4 regions of the Bacillus sp. NEB1478 genome follow, and region 4 is predicted to be linked to each of the others. Evidence: riboswitches for the same ligand, from Rfam matches in the RefSeq annotation. Region 4 holds a riboswitch; each other region holds the start of a gene.

Region 1 (5,166 bases), 1.8 Mb from region 4:
TCAAGGCAAGTGGTTGAACTGCAAAGAAAAACGCTTTGATATACGATATATCAAAACGTCATTCAGTCTGTTCCTTTTTAATTAACTTCACAATATGCGGTTTCGGCTCCCAGCAATTAAACTGGTAGTCTGGCTTAGTATCATATCCAAGCCGCACACAGAAATAACGCATCCCTACAGATGTTTTCTCAGGTTTGAAATTTACACATGTCGCACAGCAATGATATCGATTTTTGTTATTCATGTATGTCACATCCTTCTTAGCGGTCTGTGAAATAGCTCTTGAAAATGGCCATGTACTCTCTTACATGCGCCTGAGGTACGGACGAAATTCTTAGCGGCGACCCTAGACCTTCTGCATCCACTCCTAAGCGCTTAGCGATCATCTTCGTCCGAAAAAGATGAAAATCACTCGTTACGATCAGCACTTTACTGCCAGGATCAATCATTTGTTTCGTATATAATAAGTTTTCGTATGTACTTGTCGCTTTTTCTTCTATCTTTATTCGATCTGGATCCATGCCGTGTTTCACAAGGTAGTTTTTCATAATGAAGCCTTCACTTTCCGTTTTCCGAAAACCGAGACCCCCGCTCACAACAAAATGAAGATCCTTGTGATTTTGAGCATAAGCGAGTGCTTGATCAAGTCGTCCTTTCAATACGGCACCTGGTCTGTTGTTTTTTGTCCCGCCTCCTAATATGAGTACTGTGTCTATTCTATCGGAAACCTTATCGGGATTGGTATTCGCAGATAAGAGAATAAGAGTTTCTAACGTGCCTGCAAAAAGGATGGCCAGTGTTATTATGACCGTTGTCGTTTTTCTGTACTTTTTAAAAAGATTCATCATGGTCTGATACTTGTAAAACAGCAGAAAAAAGAAAACACTAAGCATGAAAAAGACGGCTAATCCCATATCCATGTTGGTCGTTTGGATCAGCATCGCTGCAGCATAAAGAAAAAAGCAGAGACTTAGAAACAAAAATAATTTTTTCATAGTATTAAGCTCCATTACCATTTAATTGAGGTTCCAAATTCTAGTATATCGAAAAATAGAAAAAGAGCGGAGATTTTCCGCTCTTTTGATTTATTTATTAATATCTTGTTTTTTGATCTCTTTTTCGATTTCTTGTGTGATCTGTTTTTTATAGTTTTCAGATGTCGTTGACGCTTCTTTTGTCATTTCTGCTGTCTTTTTATCAACAGCTTCTTGCTTTCTTTGTGTAATCTTTGCTACTTCATCATCGTAATGTTTTTGAAGATCAGATTTCTCTTCTTGAATAATGTCTTTCTTCTTATCGTTCAGCTCTGTTTTTGTTTCTGAAAAAATAGTTTGCACTTTACTGCTTAACCCGCTAAGCAATTCATCTTTTTGAGTTTTCAGCTGATTTTGGATATCATCCTTAAATGTGTAGGCAAGGATTTGTGTGTATAGCTGATCTGCAAGCTCTGGTTTCGCTGCAAATGCCGAAGTAGTCCCTATTGTAAAAGCAGCAACTGTAGCCAATGCTACCTTAGTCCACTTCCGCGCTTTCTTCTTTGTACTAAACTTTTCTTTTCGTGATATTTCCATAAAAAATACCCCTTCCTTTTATCGGTTTGATTAAAAGAAGCGGCCGGTTGCGCTACTAGCTCTGATTATTCCAAGCGCCCAAATAAAGAATAATCTTCACAGCTCCACACTTATTTAATTATTTCCTAATATTAAATTTACCATCAAAGGGATTTGCTGTAAATAGAATTTTGATATACTAGTAAATTAATACAACAAATTTATTTGCATACTTATAGGTGATTTTCTTGCTAAAAAATTATTTAAAGAAGCAAATTTATTCAAAAAACACTTGAGAAAATTAATTCTCAAGCGTTTTAAAGTACTTAAACTATTGCAGTGGCGGCATTGTTTGGGCTTGACCGTATGCATTTATCATTTGTTGCATATCTTGTTGGGCTAATTGTGGCACTTGATAAAAATGCTTTTTGTTTTGCCAAATTGATAATTCGTAAGCCATTTCAATCCAATTTGGTATCCCGTCTGCTAATACACGGCGAAGGACAGGGTTAGTAAGTTCCAAAGTAGCCATCCCTCTCAGGGACGCATTAGACTTTAATGTTCCAAGAATTAAGGAAGAAATCGCTTCATCATTTAACTGAGATGCATTTTGAATTGGAGTTTTAGGCTGTGCAGGACTCAACCCATAAACAAAATCATTTTCTTGAGTCATTTTATAGGTTTGAGTTGGCATAGATGGATCTTTTCCTGTTTGAAAAGCTTGAACACATGCATTATATTCGTTCGTAATATGCTGATAATGACGATCTAACATTGCTTTTAATTCTTGATCCTGGATGTGGTCTCTGCAAAGGATGTACAAGTTTAGTGTGCTGATTGTTCCTCCCAGCATTTCATGAACATCGAACAGTTCGTGTCCACCATGGTTAAATTGTGCAGGCACCTTGCCCGTCTGCATGTTTTGATGCACAAACTCAGAGCTATTAGCATTTTGGGACTGATTATTTTGATTTGGATTAGATTGATTCGGATTAATAGGGTTCATATTCTTACCTCCGTTTTTAGAAATACGGGGTTATTTTGTGTAGATTGAAGTCATATATACAATAAAGGTGCAATTCGCAAAAAAATTTCCGGGGAAATTCGATAAAATGATTCAGCAATATCCCACAATCGACAAATTGAAAGCTGAATTTTTGAAGTAAAATGATGATATTTGAAATTCGTATAATAAAATCGTTTGTATTCAGAAACCGACGGGAAGGTTTACTCAAAAACCGTAAAGGAAATAAATTGTTTGGGGACTGTCCCCATTTCCCAAATCCAGCTAAAAGCCTTACACTAGAATTATTACTGGAAGGAGGTGAATCCCATTTCTAGGACGAAACGTATCTGGTATCCCGATGCTGTTTACCATGTCACCACTCGCGGTAATCGACGAGAACCCCTTTTTTACTCTCATCTCGATTATCATCATTATTTAAAAATACTTAGTCACTGCATTCCTAAGTATTCCGTTAAACTTTTCTCTTATTGCCTCATGCCGAACCACACCCATTTACAAATTCAATGCTGCAAGTCCCCGCCTGGTGATTTCATGAAAGAATTAAGTGAAACTTATGCGATGTATTTTAATAAAAAATATGAACTCACTGGCCATGTCTTTCAAGGTCGATACGGAGCAGAATTAATCGAAGATCGATCTTATCTACTAGACACTAGCCGCTACATCCACATGAACCCTGTTGCTGCAGACCTTGTTATGTACCCTCTTGAATATCCTTGGAGCAGCTACCGTTATTATGCAAGCCAATCCGTATGTTCCTTCTTAGATACCTCATTTATACTTGAACAGTTTCAAAAATCAAAATCACTATATCGAGATTATGTCGAAAGCAGAATAACACCGGTCGTAGAGCAGTAATGGCGTTGTAAAATTACACTCTATCAAATTTATAAAGCTTGTTGTTTCAATGAAAAAGCCGGTTATGTCCTTCTGAAGAAGACAAAACCGGCTTTTTTGTATTTGTCTGGGGTCTGTCCCCTAGATCTTGAATCTCATAACGTGGTCGCGCATTTGTTCTGCATATTGTTCTAGTTGTTCTGCTAGGTGGTTCAGTTGTTCCATGGATGCTGATTGTTGTTCGGTTGAAGCCGAAACTTCCTCTGTGCCAGCCGCTGTTTCTTGCGTGATAGCTAGTATATTTGAGGCGTTTTCCAGTAAAACATCTTTTTGCTTCGTCATTTCTTCAACGGATTCAATGACGTCTTGTAATTTTTCTGAGTTACCATGGATAGCTTTAGAAATCTCTTTAAACGTCTGCTCTGTTTCTTCAACCGCTTCGCCTTGTTCTAAGATCAGTGCTGCAGCTTCCTGAACTTGTCCAACAGTCGATTGTGTAACAGCTTGCATATCACTGATTAATACACTAATTTCTTTTAATGAACCATCTGTTTGTTCTGCTAATTTTCGAACTTCATCCGCAACAACTGCAAATCCTCTTCCAGATTCCCCTGCGCGAGCTGCCTCAATTGCTGCATTCAACGCTAGCAAATTCGTCTGGTTCGCGATTTCACTGATCGTATGGACGATTTCCTGGACACTGCCAGATGTTTCATCCAGTTTTTTAATAGATGTGATCATATCTTTTGTCATTTCAGTAGTGAGTAACGATTTTTCTTTTAAGAACGTTACTTTTTCAACACCTGTTACAGATGCATGATTCATCTGTTGTGTTGCTTTTTCAATGGCTTCTCCCTTTTCCTGCACTTGTGTAATACGATCTGCTAGAACACCTGCCGCTTGAGCATTTCCATCCATTAACTCTGCTTGGTATGAGGAACCCTCTGCTATTTGTTGCATTGTTCTTGAGACTTCGTGGGCAGAAGCTGAATTTTCTTCAGCACTCGCGACAACCGTTTGTGACGCATCAGTTACATGGTCTGTGATTTGTGCCATTTCACCGATCAGCATCCGCATTTGACCTGACATATCTGTAAAGCTATCAGCCAGTTCTCCTATCTCATCTTCTCGATTCATAGAAACTGCTACTTGCAAATTTCCATTTTTCATTTCGTTCATGGCTTCTTTTAATGTGCGAACAGGATTTGTGATTTTTCTTGATACAAAGACTGAGATGACCGCCGCTACAAGAATCGTGATCAAGAGAGCAATACCGATCGGCAACAAAATGACCGATGCTTTCTTTTCAAATTCACTGACTGCAACTGTTCCAGCTAGCTTCCAGCCGGTCGTTTCATTTTGCACGTAGCTGATCACGCGCTTATCTCCGTTAAGTTCAGTTGTTAAAATACCTTGTTCTTGATTCATTTTTTTATAGAAAGATTCATTCGCAGCGCTTTTACCTGCCATTTTCGGATTTGGATGCACCATGTAGGATCCGGAATTATCAAGTAACAGTGCATATCCAGAGTCCCCGATTTTCATATTTTGCATGATTGTCAATATATCACTAACCGCTATATCGATTGCTGCAACACCAACAAATTCCCCGTTATTTTCAATTCCTTTAACAGCCTTGATTACGAGTCTGCCTGTTCCTGTATCGGTAAATGGATCTATCCAAATAACCTTCTCAGGATTTTTCTCGGCTTTTTTGTACCAGTCTGTAAGTGTAAGATCATCTATTTTTGA
Region 2 (5,166 bases), 640 kb from region 4:
GTTTTTAAATGTTTAATAGCTGATTGATATGATTTCCGTGTACGTTCATTGATCAAACGGTCTATCGTTTGATGATATATCGGCAGTACAGATTCTTTATTTAGTGAGATAACCTCTTTTAAATCTTTTCTTTGTATGAGTTCGGGCGAGTATCCCATAATTACTTGCAGCTCTACCCACCGCTCATATTCACCGATTACCATTAGATATTCGCCATATTCATAAAATGTGATCGGCAAGAATTCAATGAGCATTTCTTCATATTGTTCTTCATCACCTGTATGCTGAGCATACTTCCAGAAATAATTCAGGTATTCATGGAAAAATTCCCGGGCATTTGAATGATAATAGTACGTATTAACTCCCTCTAAAAACGTTGGTTTTAAATAAAGCAGCCAAGATAAAAGCCTGTTCCATTCTTGTTTTTCAACTAATAGCTTCATCCAGACTAAAAAATGCACCATTTCAATCTTTTTATCATTCTTCTGAATTCGTTCAAAAGCGAGTTCATCTTTCTTTCGTGCAAACGCAAAATGTACAAGTGCCAATTCAAGCATTTGTGTAGTGTTTCCTGCCTCTTTTTCTTCTAATAGCTGCTTTTCATATTTTTCAAGCCAAGATTCATCGGTATACAAAAGAGACCAGCTGACTTGAAACAAGAAAAATAATAAATACCCCCATTTAGGAGGAATTTCATATAGACTCTGAAAATTCCTAAGACTCTCTTCAATAAGCTCTTTATTTTCATTCATCAATTTTTCACTATTCAACTGCTTCAGTGTGATATACATCTGATCAGATAACTTATCTACTGTAGCTGTAAAATTAGCTTGCATATAAGAAGCGATTCCGTAATGTGCTTCAAATGAAAAAAGACGAATCAACGTCTCGATCTGTACATGAAATTTATACAACAATGCAATATCTTCATCGAAAAATTGTCCAGCGTTCAATAGTGCAGGATAATAATCTCTATAAATATGAACAAATGTGTAACTCGTATCTTTACCGTCTGCCATGTCACGAAAGGTGACGGTTTGCATTTTACGTTTTTCAAATATCTCAAACCGGTCAGAGAAATATTCACGCCATAACTGAACGGAGTGCGTGTTTTGGACCTTTTTTTCAGGTGAATCATAATGATTATTAGAAGTCTTTTCATTCATACGATCCATACCCGTCTCCCTCCTTACGCGCTTTATTACCAATTATAGCAAATTATTTATTCTCTCATTCATGCATATCATTTCTATTTTAAAGGAAACTTCCTCAAATGACCAAAGATTGCTCTGAATCACTCTTCAAAACAAATTGGTTTCATCCGATAATTAAACTAAAGTGAAATAATTAAGGTGAACTACCCATAATATATTGTCTATTTATGTAATTTTTTGTAAACATTTCTGGTTAAATATGTTATACTATGGAAAATCGACGAAAAGGCAAACTTTTCGAAAGAGAAGGACGCAAAGCTATAGGGACTAAGTCTAATTGTAGATATGTCAGCCAGTTGCCGAATGACTCCTTCGTCGTAAATATTTAGTAAGGGAGATATATATATGAAGGAGAAGACGATGCTTGACCGCATTTCTTTGCTGAGAGAAGAACTCTATCGAACTTCATCTATGTTAAATCATGAATTAGCTCACCCTAAGTTAGTAAAGGTTAGCCAGCAGCTAGATAAATTACTCAATCAATACAACAGTGTTGTACAAAAGTAATTTCATAAAAACAAAACTTGGCTGACGCAGATTATTCCGTCAGCCTTAGCTCTACCTGTACCAAATGCTATACAATGCCGCTGGACCATTATTCAACTCATCATGAAAAAACCCGCCTTTTACAGCTCCTGATCCTCATTTTTGCACTTTTCAATTTCATCAACGATCCTCTCTATTTCTTCTTCAGCCAGCTTGGTTGAAATCATCTCTTTACGCAAAAGCCTCTCCACAGCCTCATGTTCTGCATAAAGCAATTCAATTTTAGCCAATCGTTCTTGTGACCTTTTCCATTCAGGATGTGATTCGTACATATCATCTAGTTTTTTCTTTTCTTCATCTCTTCTATATTCGTAAAGTTTATTCATCCGATCAAAAACCACACTGGAAATCACTGCCTCATTCTTCAGTTTCTGAAGCCTTTTTAATGCATAATCATAACGGTGGACAGCAGCTAACGTAACATCGTATTCTGTTTTTTCTTTCTCGTGCCCTTTTATGTTTAATCGTTTTATAAGTGCTGGTATCGTCAAGCCTTGGACAAGCAATGAAAAGAAAACAATACTGAATGAAAGGACAATAATATCTTCTCTCCCAGGAAAATCTCCTGGCAAACTTAGAGCAAGTGCGATGGACAAAGATCCTTTTAATCCGCCCCAATTTAAAATGTGCTTCCACTTGGAAGGGATTCCTTTAACCGGAACCAAGGATACATAAACAGCAATCGTTCTCGCAGCAAGAACTATTAAAATAGCACCAATGATTAAACCAAACTTGTTCCCGATATTAATATAAGCGATTTCTAATCCTACTAACAAAAAAACAAGTGAATTTGCAAATAGGGCCAGCACATCCCAAAACGAATGTATGTTTACTTTTGTAGTCGGACTCATCCCAATCTTTGCTCCATAATTGCCAAAGATCAGTCCTGCTACTACAACAGCGATAACCCCTGAAACATGAATGGACTCAGCTATTGAAAAGCTTCCGTAAAATAACAAAAGTGAAAACAGAATTTCTAAAGGATAATCATCATACCAGCTTGTAATCTTAGAAAATACATAACCCAGCGCACCTCCAATGAGAGCACCGCCTAACGCAACTTTTACTAGTATAATAATTGTTGCAGTTATTCCTCCAGCACCCATCTGTATGTATGAAGGAAGATAAACAGAAGTAATCATGAACAATACAACGGCTACACCATCGTTAAACAAACTTTCACCTTCAATAATGGTGGCTAATCTCCGGTTTACCCCAAGAGATTTAAATATACTTAAGACAGAAACAGGATCTGTAGCACTCATTAGCGCTGCAAAAACAAAGGCCGTTTGTACACCCATCCCTAGTCCAAAATAAGAGGATGTTCCAACTATACTAAAAGTGATTAAAGTTCCGCCTAATGCTAATGCCAAAATTGACTTCGTATTATCACGCAAATGGCTAAAAGGCAGCTTCAAACTAGCCTCACCAAGTAATGTAGGCAATAATAACGAAATGATGATGAATTGAAATGTATGCCCTTCTTCTATAATTCCTTTAACAGGTTCTAGCGAGGGTACTGGAACCAGACCGATGATTCCCCCAACTATAACAAGTGCAATCGGATAAGGTTTGTGCCATTTTTTCGCTAGAGCTGTCACTCCAACTGCTACTGCTAATAAAATTAAGGCTACATTCAATGAGTGATGCATACGCTTCACCTCTCCACTTGTTAGCTTTTTCTAATATTTTTTCCTCTCCTGCACATCCTCAAACGAAAATACAAAAATAAATATTATTATTCGACATATTCTTACGAGCTTTGAAGCTTCTTGTAATATTTTCACTATTTTCCGCGAAACCCTTTTTCTTTTGCTGAAAATATTGCATACTTTTTGAGACAAAATCTTTCAAGAAAGTTGTGAATGATACATGTTGTTACAATTAATTGAAGAAAAAAGAGAAGTGCTTCTTTGTCTTGGAAAAACATTTGGCCTTACAGCTAAAGAAACAGTTATTTGCAGTCAAGAATTGGACCAACTTTTAAATCGATTAAATGCAGACTTACCTGATTCACAAGAAAAATAGTAAACTTTGTCTATTTCCTGGGAAATTTGTCGAGTTATGCTTCTTTATTTGCTGCCAATCTTATAACCTTTCCTCACCATTACATAAATTCCTATTTTTACCTATTATTATATGAAAATAATATTGTAACCTCTTTGTTACTTTCTGCTAACCAGATTGTCACATTGTCCTTGTATAATTGGAAACCGAGGTGCATTTAACCAATTATACATAACAGGAGGAATTACATATGATAAAAAAATGGGTAATTACAGGGGCATTAGCATTTGGTTTACTAATTTCATCACCACTAAGCGGACAAGCTGCAATGGGAGATCATACTCTTCGTCCTGGCGTATGGGATCAAGATGTCCATGAACTTCAAGCAAAATTAAAAGCGATGGGATTCTTTGATTTCCCTGTTACAACTGGATATTATGGACCTGTTACTAAACAATCTGTACTTGATTTCCAGCGTTCAAAAGGTATTTCTGTAGATGGAATCGCAGGACAACAAACATTCAGCACGATCAAAAACAACTTGCAATCAAAAAGTATGACTGTTTCAGCCACTGCCTATACAAGCGAATGTGAAGGCTGCAGCGGTGTTACTGCAAGCGGGACAAGTCTAATTGACTATCCATACGCAAAAATTATCGCGGTTGATCCTGACGTAATTCCAATGGGAACTGTGGTTTATGTCCCTGGATATGGCTATGCGGTTGCAGCTGATACTGGCGGAGGAATCAATGGCAATGAAATTGACGTTTTTATGAATGATTATTCCAAAGCTGTTAATTGGGGAAGAAAAACGGTAAATATCTCAATCTTGCACTAAAGAAAAAAAGTTTACTAGACTTTCTTAAATAAATAATTTTTAGCCAGACCTGACTAAGGTCTGGCTTTTTTCAATTTTATTCCAAATTTTATATTTTCTAAATATTGTAATAATGGTATGGTTGTAGTACTTACTTTGGGAGGAAGGTCTATATGAACATACTAAATCAAGTTTCTATAATGAAGAATTCTGTCGGAAAAGTTTTAACTGGTAAGGACAGCCTTGTAGAACTCACTATGATTGCACTTGTAAATAAAGGACATCTTTTATTAGAGGATGTGCCCGGCACAGGAAAAACCGTGCTGGCTAAAAGTCTGGCAAGATTAATCGGCGGGGATTTTAAAAGAATACAATTCACACCCGATATCCTGCCTGCTGATATTACTGGAATCCAGTTTTTTCATCCGAAGCATCAAGAATTCGAGATGAGACCAGGACCAGTTATGACGAATATTTTATTAGCTGACGAAATAAATCGTGCGACACCGCGTGCTCAATCCAGTCTTTTAGAAGTAATGGAAGAACGCCAGGTAACGATCGACGGAGAAACACTTAAGCTCC
Region 3 (5,166 bases), 1.8 Mb from region 4:
TGCGTGTATCTGTCACTTTTTCATAAAAAGCACCTGAAACCGTCGTTTGGTAGACAGCATAATGTTTGGAGTTGCCCTTCCAAGATAAAGATACGGAATGGCTGCCCTCCGTTACTTTCACATGCTTAACCGCTTTTGGCTGCTTTAGATTTTGTCCCTTGTCTGTAACGAGCATACGTCCACTCATTGCTGGAACCGTAATTGTAAGCTTGCTATTTTTTACAGTGGCATTGTACTTTTCGTTCAGTTGATCAGTAAGTTTTACATTGTTTACGATCAGCTTCTTCACATCAAGTTCTACTGTTTTCTCTTCGTTACCACGGTTTGTGACAACGATTGCTGCATTCTTTTTATCTGTACGCGAATAAGCGAGTACATCATTTTCAGCGTAAAGGTGGTTCAATTCGCCATAGCTGAAAAGGTCATGATAGTCAGTGCGCACTTTTCCGATTGCTTGATAGTGTTTCACAAGATCCTGATCTTCATGACCCCATGGGTAAGTTCTACGGTCATCCGGATCTTTAGACCCTGTTACGCCTGCTTCATCTCCGTAATAAACGGTCGGTGCACCTGCATATCCCATCTGTAAAATACTTGCGAGCTTTAAACGCTTCTTTCCAAGCTCTGAATCGTAATTCGGATCGAGTTCAGCACGCTCGTATGAATCCGTTCCGTTCCCTAGAACGAATGCTGCACGCGGTGTATCATGTGATCCCATTAAGTTCATCAATGCGTAAAAAGCTTCTTGCGGATAGTCTTCAAATACAGCGTTTAGCTGATTTTCGGCACCTTTTGCATTACCGTTCTTCAAGTAATCAATCATCGCTCCGCGGAAACGGTAGTTCATGACCGAGTCGTAAAGATCGCCAAGGAAGTATTCTGATGCATCATCCCAGATCTCGCCTAAGATCAGCGGCTCTTCTTTTTTCCCTGTTTTCAGTTCGTTTCTGAATTCTCTCCAAAACTCTGTATCTACTTCATTCGCTACATCCAAACGCCAGCCGGAAGCACCGCGGTCCAGCCACGATTTTGCGACTGAGTCTTTTTTATACATGATATAGTCTGCGAACGATTTGTTGTTCAGTTCAGAATCATAGTCTACTGCTTCACCTGGAATCGATTTGATTTCAGGCAGTGAGTCAAAGCCCCACCATGCTTGATATTTGTAAACACCGTCCACTTTTTTGTTTTCGATGTTGAACCAGTTTTCAAATCCGTACGGACTGAATTTCTGGCCTTCTTTTATGAATGTATCTTCGGTTTTCTTTTTTGCTTGTGCTTCTGTTAATCCCTGACTGTTCATTAAGTCATAGACGCTTGACCAATATTCGTATGCTCCAACCGTTTCGTACTTGCTGTAGCGGTCAAAGTAGATGGAATCATCCCCGACATGGTTGAACACGCCATCTAAAATAAGATGCATGCCGCGCTTTTTCAGTTCTATTGTAAAAGCTTTAAACTCTGCTGGCGTCCCGAACATCGGATCGATTGCTTTATAATCGGTCGCATCGTATTTATGGTTCGATGAGGCGTTTGCAATTGGGTTCAAATATAACGTGTTAACGCCCAGTGACTGAATGTAGTCGAGCTTCTTCTGAATGCCGGCAATGTCACCGCCGAAAAAGTCATTTGACCAGATCAAGTCGCCATCATAGCCTTCGTTTTCAGCTAATCTCGGGTTATCCGGTAGCTTGCTCCAATCACGGTGCTCGATTGGTTCCGTTCCACGTGCCGTTGTTTTGTCATCATCGTTCTTTTTGTTGCCGTTGAAAAAACGGTCAGGGAAAATTTGATAAACGACCGACTCTTTCATCCAGTCCGGTGTTTTATAAGCTGGGTCATAGACGGTCATTTGGAATAGACCTGCGTTCGTATCGCTAACAGCGCCTTTTCCGCCTTCTTGTGTGTCTTCTCCGTATTCTTTTATCGCATCTCCATCACGTGCTTCAAACTTATACCCGTAAACACCTTTTTCGTCAGGTGTTACAGTTGCTTCCCAAAGCTCGACTTCCTCGCCGTTAATGGTTGTCCAACCGGCGTTCTCCATCTCTTTTACAGTCGTGCTGCCAGAATTGTAGTTTCTAAGGTAGAGCTTAGCTCCCGTCAGATCGCCTTTTTTAGATTGAAGGCGAAGGGTTACGTCTTGACCAGCCTTGATTGCCCCGAATGGTGCACGGTACGCTTCATTCCAGGTGTCATGGAAAAGCTTGTCCCCTTTCACACTTCCGTCTGGCAGACCTGCATCGTAATCTGTGTACACTTCTTTCGTGTCATGGTTGTAGAAGAAAGTGATAGTCGCATCTTTTACAACATTTAAGGCGAAATTGTTTCCAGGATAAGCTGGAGCATCCCAGCTGTTTCCGAGAACGATCTTAAATTCGTATTTCCCTTTTGGAACTTGTGTTGTATATGTGTAAATGTTATCTGTATCTTCATCTTTTAAGAATGCGGTGGACTCACCAGGTGACCATTCACCACCCGCACCGATTGCGGGTTGAATGCTCCCTACAATACGCGGTGTTTGTTCTTGTGGAAGAGGTTCTAGAATCGAAACTTTGTGCGTCGTGTCATCATACACAAATGTCACCTCCTTATCGGAATCGACGGTGAGTTTGTAGTTATCGCCGCCCGCTTTTCCATCCACACCATAGTTCTCATCCCAAGAGCCATTGATAGCGATTTTATATTCATAATTCCCTGCAGGCAATGTCCCTTTCAGCTTGTACTTTCCGTTTGCCTGCCGTTCCATTTTTGTCGCTGTATCAGCCGGGTTCCAATCACCTGAAGCTCCCAGTTCCGATTGCAAATCACCAACGAGTGTGACTGTTCTTTCAGCTGCTGTCGTTTTCGCTGGATGAAATAGTATCGTTGATGCAAACGTTTGCAAAATCATCGTAAAAAGTAAAAGCCACGAAACTGATTTAAATGATTTTCTCTTCCTCACAAAAATCCTCCCTTTAAAGTTGATCCATATTGGAGAAAGCGTTTGCACAAACAAAAAAGATAGCGCTTTCACTCCTATATTATGGCATGTTTTCTTTTAATGGAAAATATGACTTTCGGCTGAGATTTACATTTTTTAATAGGCATCAATTACCATTAAAATGAAATATTTTATAACTCATCTTTTAAGAAAATAGGAAAACGGTTACTTGTTCGACATATTTTTACAGTTTAAAGTGAATTGAATACATTTTATTTGGAACTTAAAAAGATAAAGGCAAACCTATGGAAACATAGCGACGCAAAGCTACAGGGGCTTCTGCACAATTTTGCATTGCCAGCCAGCTGCCGTTTTTCCCGGAGCACACTCCGCCAAACGGCATAAGTGTGTCTTTTTAATTTCATTTTATTTGAGAAAGGGAGAATAAGAAGTGAAGAAGATTTTGAGTTCATTTTTAGCATTAGGATTAGCAACAACATCATTCGGACCCGCCGTTTTCGCGAACACAAACGAAACGACTACTACAGAAACACAGAATGACGAAACAGAAGTAAACGATACAGTTGACACTCCATCAACTGAAGCAAGTGGAACTACAGATGAAAATACATCAGATGATGTGACAGCAGAAGATCCAACAGATGCTGAAGAGCCAGCAGAGGAAACACCAACTGAAGAAGCTCCCGACTTAATTCCTGGAGATTTCTTTTATTTTGTTAAAATCATGATGGAAAAAATCCAGCTCGCTATGACGACCGATGATATGGACCAAGCTAAGCTATTGGCCGATTTCGCCGCTGAACGCATTAAAGAAGCAAACGCCCTTATAAAAGAAGGAAGCTATGATGATGCTGCCAAACTATTAGAGGAAGCGGTCGCACAGCAAGAAGAAGCAGTGAAAAAAGAGGAAGAAGCTGCAAAAGACACAGATTCTGAAGCAAATCCAGAAACAACGACAACGGATGATGAAGCAACAACAAATGATGAAACTGCTGATGAGAATACTTCTAGTGAGGAATCATCCACAAATAATGATGAATCTGCAACTAACGACGAGGAAACAACATCAGACGAAAGCGAAAAACCCGCTACCGAATTAGAGAAAAAATTCTTTCAAAACATCGTGTCGCTAATGGCTGCACTTGAAAAAATCGATAACCCAAAAGCCCAAGAAGCACTGTCTAAAAACATTGCAAAAACTTTTGGAAAACTGGAGAAAAAGATCGCAAAGCATGAAATGAGACACAATAAAAAAGCTGAAGATGAAGATCAAGATAAAGAAGAGGAAACATCAACAGACGTCCCAGCAACAACTGAAACACCTGAAACACCTGAAACAACAGATTCAGAAGAGCCAGTAGTTACGGAGCCGGCTGATGAAATGGATGAAACAGAAGAAGCTCCAGCGCCAGCAATCGCTGTTCCCGTGAAAAAAGTAACGGATCATAAGGACAAAAACGTTTATCCAGTAAAAGATGAGCCTAAAAAGCCTGAAGTTAAAAAAGAACAGCCTAAAAATGTACAGCCAAAGATTGAGAAACCGAAAAAGGCAGAGACTCCGCAACAGCGTAATAAAAAAGATGAGCTCGGTGAAAAGAATCAAGACAAAGATGAACGTGATCACAGTGAAAATCATGATCAAAACAACGATGATCATCAAAAAAATAAAGAAAATCATGATGAAAAAGGTAAAGATCAAGGTAAAAAAGATAAATAATGAGATTATTTTAACTACTCAAAAGTGGATTAAGCCACTTTTGGGTTGTTTTTTGTTATAAAGTGCCTTTTGAAGCTATCATTTTTAATTAATTCCACGGTAATGTCCAATAATTCCACGTTATTTCAATTAATCCCACGTTATTTTCGATATTCCCCGCTTTATTTTCGATAATTCCACGTTATTTTCGATTTAACCACGAGTCGACAACATTCGACTCGCGCAGCTCATGCATAGCTTATCACTAACTCACCTTAAACTTAAAAAACCGGGTCCTCTCTGGTAGGTAGAGGCCCGGCTTCTTTTCAATCTATTATTGAGATGAGTCATCAGATGAACCTTGATCAGTTGAAGATTGTTCTGTTTTTGATTCGTCTTTTTTGTCGTCGTCCTGATTTCCGCATGCAGTAATTAACATAATGGCCATAAGAGATGCTCCGATTTTCGCTAAAAAGATTTTGCTCATTTCTAACTGCTCCCTTCGGATGTTTATTATGATTTAAAT
Region 4 (5,166 bases):
CTTTTAATGAGATTTGCTGGCTTTTCGCCAGGATGATGGACGGCGATACCATAGCTTAATGTTACAGGCAGAACCCCTTGGTTTAATCTGTAGGGGTATTTTTTTAAATGGTCATTCACTTGTTCGATCGATCTCTTAACTGCCGATTCTTTATCTGTATGTATGATCCAGGCAAATTCTTCTCCCCCATAACGGTATGCAGTTCCTTCTTTCATTGGTAAATACCGTGTGAAGACAGAAGAAACAAGCTTCAGCACTTCGTCACCAACAACATGTCCATGAACATCGTTCACTTTTTTAAAATGATCAATATCACAAAAAACAAGTGTAAAGGAAGATTCATGTTTTGTTTTTTCTAATACATCTTCTTGAAATTTACGATGATTGAAAAGACCGGTTAAATAATCTTGAACAGACTGAAGCTGATACATGTTTTTCTCAAAAAAGTTCTGTCGTTCCTTCGAAGCTAATACCCCGCCATATAAAGCAATCAGCCACAAAAAAGTACTGTTAATAAAGAAATTAAAAAAGGTTTTTGTTTCTAAATATCCTGCATCATACAAGAATAGGGATACGAATCCTGTAAATATGGCGGCAGCTAAAACGATAGAACCTTTTAGTCTCCAGTAAATCGCAGCATGGATTACAATCAAATAACCTACTGGAATAAACGGACTTTCTGAATTTCCGGTAAGGAGCAGCAGCCACGAGTATACGATAAAATCAAAAACAATACCTCCACGCGTAAATATCCGATAGTAATAGGATTTCTCATGAAAGCGCCATAGAACAAACTGAGTAGCTCCCATATAAGCAATTCCTATTGTTAAAAGTAAAGGAAATGTCTCTTTATTAAAGTTCAATACGCTCGCAATCGGATTGTAATAAAATAAGGGTACGCAAACGATTACAAAAAACCACCGTAAAAGTGACGAGATTGTCTCTGAACGATGATCTGTTATTACAAATAAGTCTCTCATTACTGCCATCTTCTTTCGTATTTATGTTCCTAATTCTAGAAATTATAGCATATGGGCATACTTCCCTGATAAGACTTTTCTTTACATATTAGTAAAACGGTTCATTTGGCACGGGAATTATGTCTTGATTTCCCGTTTATTGCTATACATTCGTTCATCAGCTAGTTGAAGATAATAGTCAATATTTTCATATGCATCATTTAAGAGCTCTATAGCACCATAGGCGAGCGAAATGTCTTTATTCCAATTCATAAGCTGGTTCTCCATTTTTTCGACGAGAAGATACGAATCTTCTTCATTTAAACCTGGCAGTAAGAATACGAACTCATCGCCTCCAAATCTAAAGCCAGACGAAAGCTTTAGCCGTTTAGCCAATTCAGCAATTTGCTGCAGAAGTTCATCTCCGGCATGATGACCGTAAACATCGTTAATATGTTTGAAGTTATTAATGTCAAACATAACAAGCGTGATTGGCATTTTAATCTTCTTAGCATTTTTAATTTCACTTTCCAGACAATCATAAAAATAACGGCGATTATACAGATTCGTTAAAGGATCCCTGATACTGATCTCTTTTAAATCTTTAAATTGCTGTGAAGAAAATCCGCTCAAAAAGCCTGTTATCGAACGATGAGCCGCATGGTTCCATCGGTCAAGCATGATAAGCTGAATGTAAATATCTTCACTTTTAGTGACTTTCTTCATCTCTTGCAGTACGGCTTCTCTTATACTTGTTGAGAAACAAGCGAGAGAACGGTGCGGAATACGCTGATGCTTCAAAAAATGAATACCTGAGCGAAACGCTTTTTCCTCAGCTTGTTTCAAGAAGTCTTGAAAACGATGTTCTTTCAAAAACACAGCATGTACAATTCCGCGTAAAAATTTTTCCAGCACCCGCTCATATTGTTCAACAAAGCTGCTAAGAAAAGTATTAAAATCTTCATATAAATGCAGCTCTTTTTTATGTATATCAATCATAGATGGGATGGATTTTATAAATCTTTTATACAAATCTTTTTTGAGTGCGCGCAGGTCTAGTTGGCTTTCTTCCATATTAGCAACCCTCAAATCTTCAATAATTTACATACAAAGAGCCATCCCCCTTAAGAATTAAAGGGAAATGGCTCTTAATGCTTGATAAACTTGGAATCTCGTCTTGTTTTGTCCTTCCGGTGCTCATGTATTAGCAATACACTGAACTCCTCTGAACTCCACATCATCGATCTTCTAGCTTCAGAAACATTAATATGGCATCGTTCCCCTTTGGCAACCGGCTGCCATCGTATGCATCCACATACTTTAGGCCCATAGCTTTGCGTCCCAGCTTTTCAACTGGTTTGCCCTTATTACAAAGGTTTTTATGATTTATAGTTATTATATCCTATATAGGGAAAATGTGCCAATATTTTTTATAGGCAATATTAACTATTGTAATTTCTTTTCGATAGAATATTTTAACTTTCGATAATATCTATACCCTATTCGAACTAGATTTAAAACAAAATATGGAATGCGTATAGGGAAACGGTAAAGTGTTTTTTTGTAAAATTTGAAGTAGGCTTTTCTTAAATCTGCCCATTTTCTGCATTCTACCTGTTTTAAGAAGTCAGAAACATCGACAATAATTCCTCTGCCGTTACTGATCATGACATTCTTCCCATGAACATCAACAGGAAATAAGCCCTTTTTCTTCGCATAATTCAGAGCTTCATCGATATCATAAATGACTTTTTCAGGAATTTTAACACCTTTATGAACACAATCATAGAGAGTTACCCCTTCAATTCTCTTTAAAATCAGGAATCGATCTTCCGTATAATAGCATACGGAATAGCCAGGATGCTCTCCCAGTTTTTCATATACCTTCTTTTCTTGGATAAGGCCATGCGCTTCTCTTCCATAGATTTTAACAACATAAGCGGGATAGTCAGGATGAAGGAATACTGCGGCATAGTTTCCGCAGCCGATCAATTTCCAAGGATGAGGAGTGTTGATAGGGCATACCGGATCAAACGGACTCTGACTCTCTATAATCATTTCTCTATTTAACTGTCTTGTAAGCTGGATAAAGTGTTCCATACATTTCCTCTTTTTCGTTGGTATACCATGAGTTTTAGCATCTAGCAATACGTTCATTGTATACACAACCAGCTAAAAAGGAAACCAATTTGAAGGAAAGAAATTTCTATTGTGATGCAACGCGAAGATAAGACATCATGAGGGTTTCAGCTTTATTCTTCAAATGGACATTCGGAAATCTCATAATTTCACGATAACCTCGAATGAATATCTCATATTCGGTAATATCGTTATCTTTCTGGCCATCCATCACCTTAATTTTTCTTTTTCTTAGTTCAACGCGAACATCATGCAAGTCTTTGCTAATTTGATTCATTATCTGCTCTAAGAGAGCGATGTAAGGCTGCTTTAATTTAAATGCTGAACGGTTTACAACTTGTAAATCACGGTGAAAAACCGTTAATATAATCGGATACATTACGAATTTATCGATTAATGAACGTTCCTCTTCATTACCATACTGCATATAGATCCCCCTTTTAAGAAGGCAAAAATTTAAATTGAACAGATAAAATATTGCTGATTTCAAAGGTTCTTATTTGTTTTCGCTCAGAACAGAAAGCCGTAACAAGCTTACCGTCAAAAGCATAAGGCGTGATAAGGCGTTGTGTGATTGCACCGCTTTTAGAAAGGTAGATCACCTCAATCGGCGCCCTTTCTTGGATGCATCTCAAAAACATACTTGTCATGTTAGAGACCTCCTTTTTATCAGTATATACGAACACACGTTCTTTTAACACTAGAAAAAAATACCTGCCCTATTTGGGCAAGTATCTTTACAAAAATTATTTCGTTTTTGACTCAAAGCCCATCGCTTCAAGCTGCTGATACAGATTTCCCGCAATCGAAATTCCATCAAAGCTGATTCCCAAAGAAACTACTGTTTGTGCAAGTTCGGGGCGCATACCGCTTAATGTCACTTCAACACCTAATAATTTTAAGGAATTGATTACTTTAAATAAATTGTGTGCAACCATCGTGTCAATAACTGGTACTCCTGATAAATCTATAAATAGATGTTCTACCTGTAACTCGGTGCATCTCTCCAAAGCTGTTTCCATTATAAGCTTTGAACGATGTGTATCAATTGTCCCAACAAGCGGGAGTACTGCAATCGATCGAGTAAGACGGACAACGGGTACAGATAATTCTTCGATCGCTTCACGTGCAAGTCCCAATACTTTATTGTTGTTTTCTACATAAGCTACACTAAACGCGTGAACGGCTTCATCGAGCAGTGGATCTATAATGGAGGCTGCTTTTAACACCGTTTCTGCAGAGGATGTCTGCTTTTTTATCTCTTCTCTAATAAAATCCCATAATACAATTCTGTAAAAACGGGTACTGTGCAATGCCAGATCAAGAGGAACTTCATACTGAACAGCAAGTTCTCCATTTCTTTTTCCCCATTCGATGAATGCTCTTTCTACTTCTTCTAAATTTTCATATAACGCTTCTCCAAAATATGAAAAGAGTTCTCCGCGTAATTGAAGTACTTGTTCAGTGAGCTCCGGTGGATTTTGACCATGCTGGATTCTTACTTCATCAATTTTTTTTGCTAGTTCGTATTTATGTTTTACGATTTTCTTCCCCAATTGCTGCAAATGAACTTCCATCTCTATTATGATCCCCCTAAAAATATATAAAAATATTGCATAGCTCCTATCTATATACCATTATTATACATGAGGTAAACATTTTTATTTGAATAAAAAAGAAGTTTATCGGATCGCTAATTAGAGAGGGATACTTATGAAAATTTGGTTGGGGTTTATTTTTGGACTTTTCGCTATGTCTCATTGGTCGACTTACGCTTTTGCATTTGAATTAAAAGCAGAAACCGCTGCAGAACGAATTGGTGCAGTTTCTATTGGGGTTGCCATATTAATCATTATATTAATGTTAATCTACAAACGGTATGACTCCTCGTTTTTCCACGGATTCTTGGCTGCTATCGGATTATTTTTAACAGTAGACAATATTTTATTTCATTGGGTGTTTCGGCTGCATCGCATCACTAGCGGTCCAGAAGCGAATATCCTAGAACCATTATTTGTGATCGCAGGAATCGGTCTTGTTTATTATACGTGGAAAAAAGAGCAGCCGA

What was found. A riboswitch is a leader RNA that binds a small molecule or an ion and turns the genes downstream of it on or off. The one in region 4 is predicted to bind cyclic di-GMP.
Region 1: it holds a riboswitch for cyclic di-GMP, as region 4 does, so the genes downstream of both, RGB74_RS01700 (hypothetical protein) here and RGB74_RS12230 (GGDEF domain-containing protein) in region 4, are expected to answer to the same signal.
Region 2: it holds a riboswitch for cyclic di-GMP, as region 4 does, so the genes downstream of both, RGB74_RS15690 (aspartyl-phosphate phosphatase Spo0E family protein) here and RGB74_RS12230 (GGDEF domain-containing protein) in region 4, are expected to answer to the same signal.
Region 3: it holds a riboswitch for cyclic di-GMP, as region 4 does, so the genes downstream of both, RGB74_RS01510 (DUF5667 domain-containing protein) here and RGB74_RS12230 (GGDEF domain-containing protein) in region 4, are expected to answer to the same signal.

The regions. Positions count from the first base shown of each region.
Region 1 is NZ_CP134049.1:347,945-353,110, reverse strand. It holds gene RGB74_RS01710 (hypothetical protein) at 59-244, opposite strand; gene RGB74_RS01705 (YdcF family protein) at 261-995, opposite strand; gene RGB74_RS01700 (hypothetical protein) at 1,086-1,571, opposite strand; cyclic di-GMP riboswitch class II at 1,604-1,686, opposite strand; gene RGB74_RS01695 (spore coat protein) at 1,882-2,556, opposite strand; gene RGB74_RS01690 (transposase) at 2,875-3,435, shown strand; gene RGB74_RS20090 (methyl-accepting chemotaxis protein) at 3,556-4,374, opposite strand; partial or broken gene RGB74_RS20085 (cache domain-containing protein) at 4,498-5,166, opposite strand, start outside.
Region 2 is NZ_CP134049.1:3,117,161-3,122,326, forward strand. It holds gene RGB74_RS15685 (hypothetical protein) at 1-1,175, opposite strand, end outside; cyclic di-GMP riboswitch class I at 1,432-1,518, shown strand; gene RGB74_RS15690 (aspartyl-phosphate phosphatase Spo0E family protein) at 1,560-1,721, shown strand; gene RGB74_RS15695 (cation:proton antiporter) at 1,841-3,412, opposite strand; gene RGB74_RS15700 (aspartyl-phosphate phosphatase Spo0E family protein) at 3,633-3,788, shown strand; gene RGB74_RS20155 (3D domain-containing protein) at 4,018-4,605, shown strand; gene RGB74_RS15715 (AAA family ATPase) at 4,758-5,166, shown strand, end outside.
Region 3 is NZ_CP134049.1:307,442-312,607, reverse strand. It holds gene RGB74_RS01515 (pullulanase X25 domain-containing protein) at 1-2,893, opposite strand, end outside; cyclic di-GMP riboswitch class I at 3,210-3,296, shown strand; gene RGB74_RS01510 (DUF5667 domain-containing protein) at 3,375-4,661, shown strand; gene RGB74_RS01505 (hypothetical protein) at 4,975-5,127, opposite strand.
Region 4 is NZ_CP134049.1:2,478,370-2,483,535, forward strand. It holds gene RGB74_RS12225 (GGDEF domain-containing protein) at 1-980, opposite strand, end outside; gene RGB74_RS12230 (GGDEF domain-containing protein) at 1,098-2,033, opposite strand; cyclic di-GMP riboswitch class I at 2,243-2,332, opposite strand; gene RGB74_RS12235 (protein kinase family protein) at 2,406-3,059, opposite strand; gene RGB74_RS12240 (YhjD family protein) at 3,166-3,525, opposite strand; gene RGB74_RS12245 (WYL domain-containing protein) at 3,539-3,748, opposite strand; gene RGB74_RS12250 (STAS domain-containing protein) at 3,845-4,675, opposite strand; gene RGB74_RS12255 (DUF2243 domain-containing protein) at 4,812-5,166, shown strand, end outside.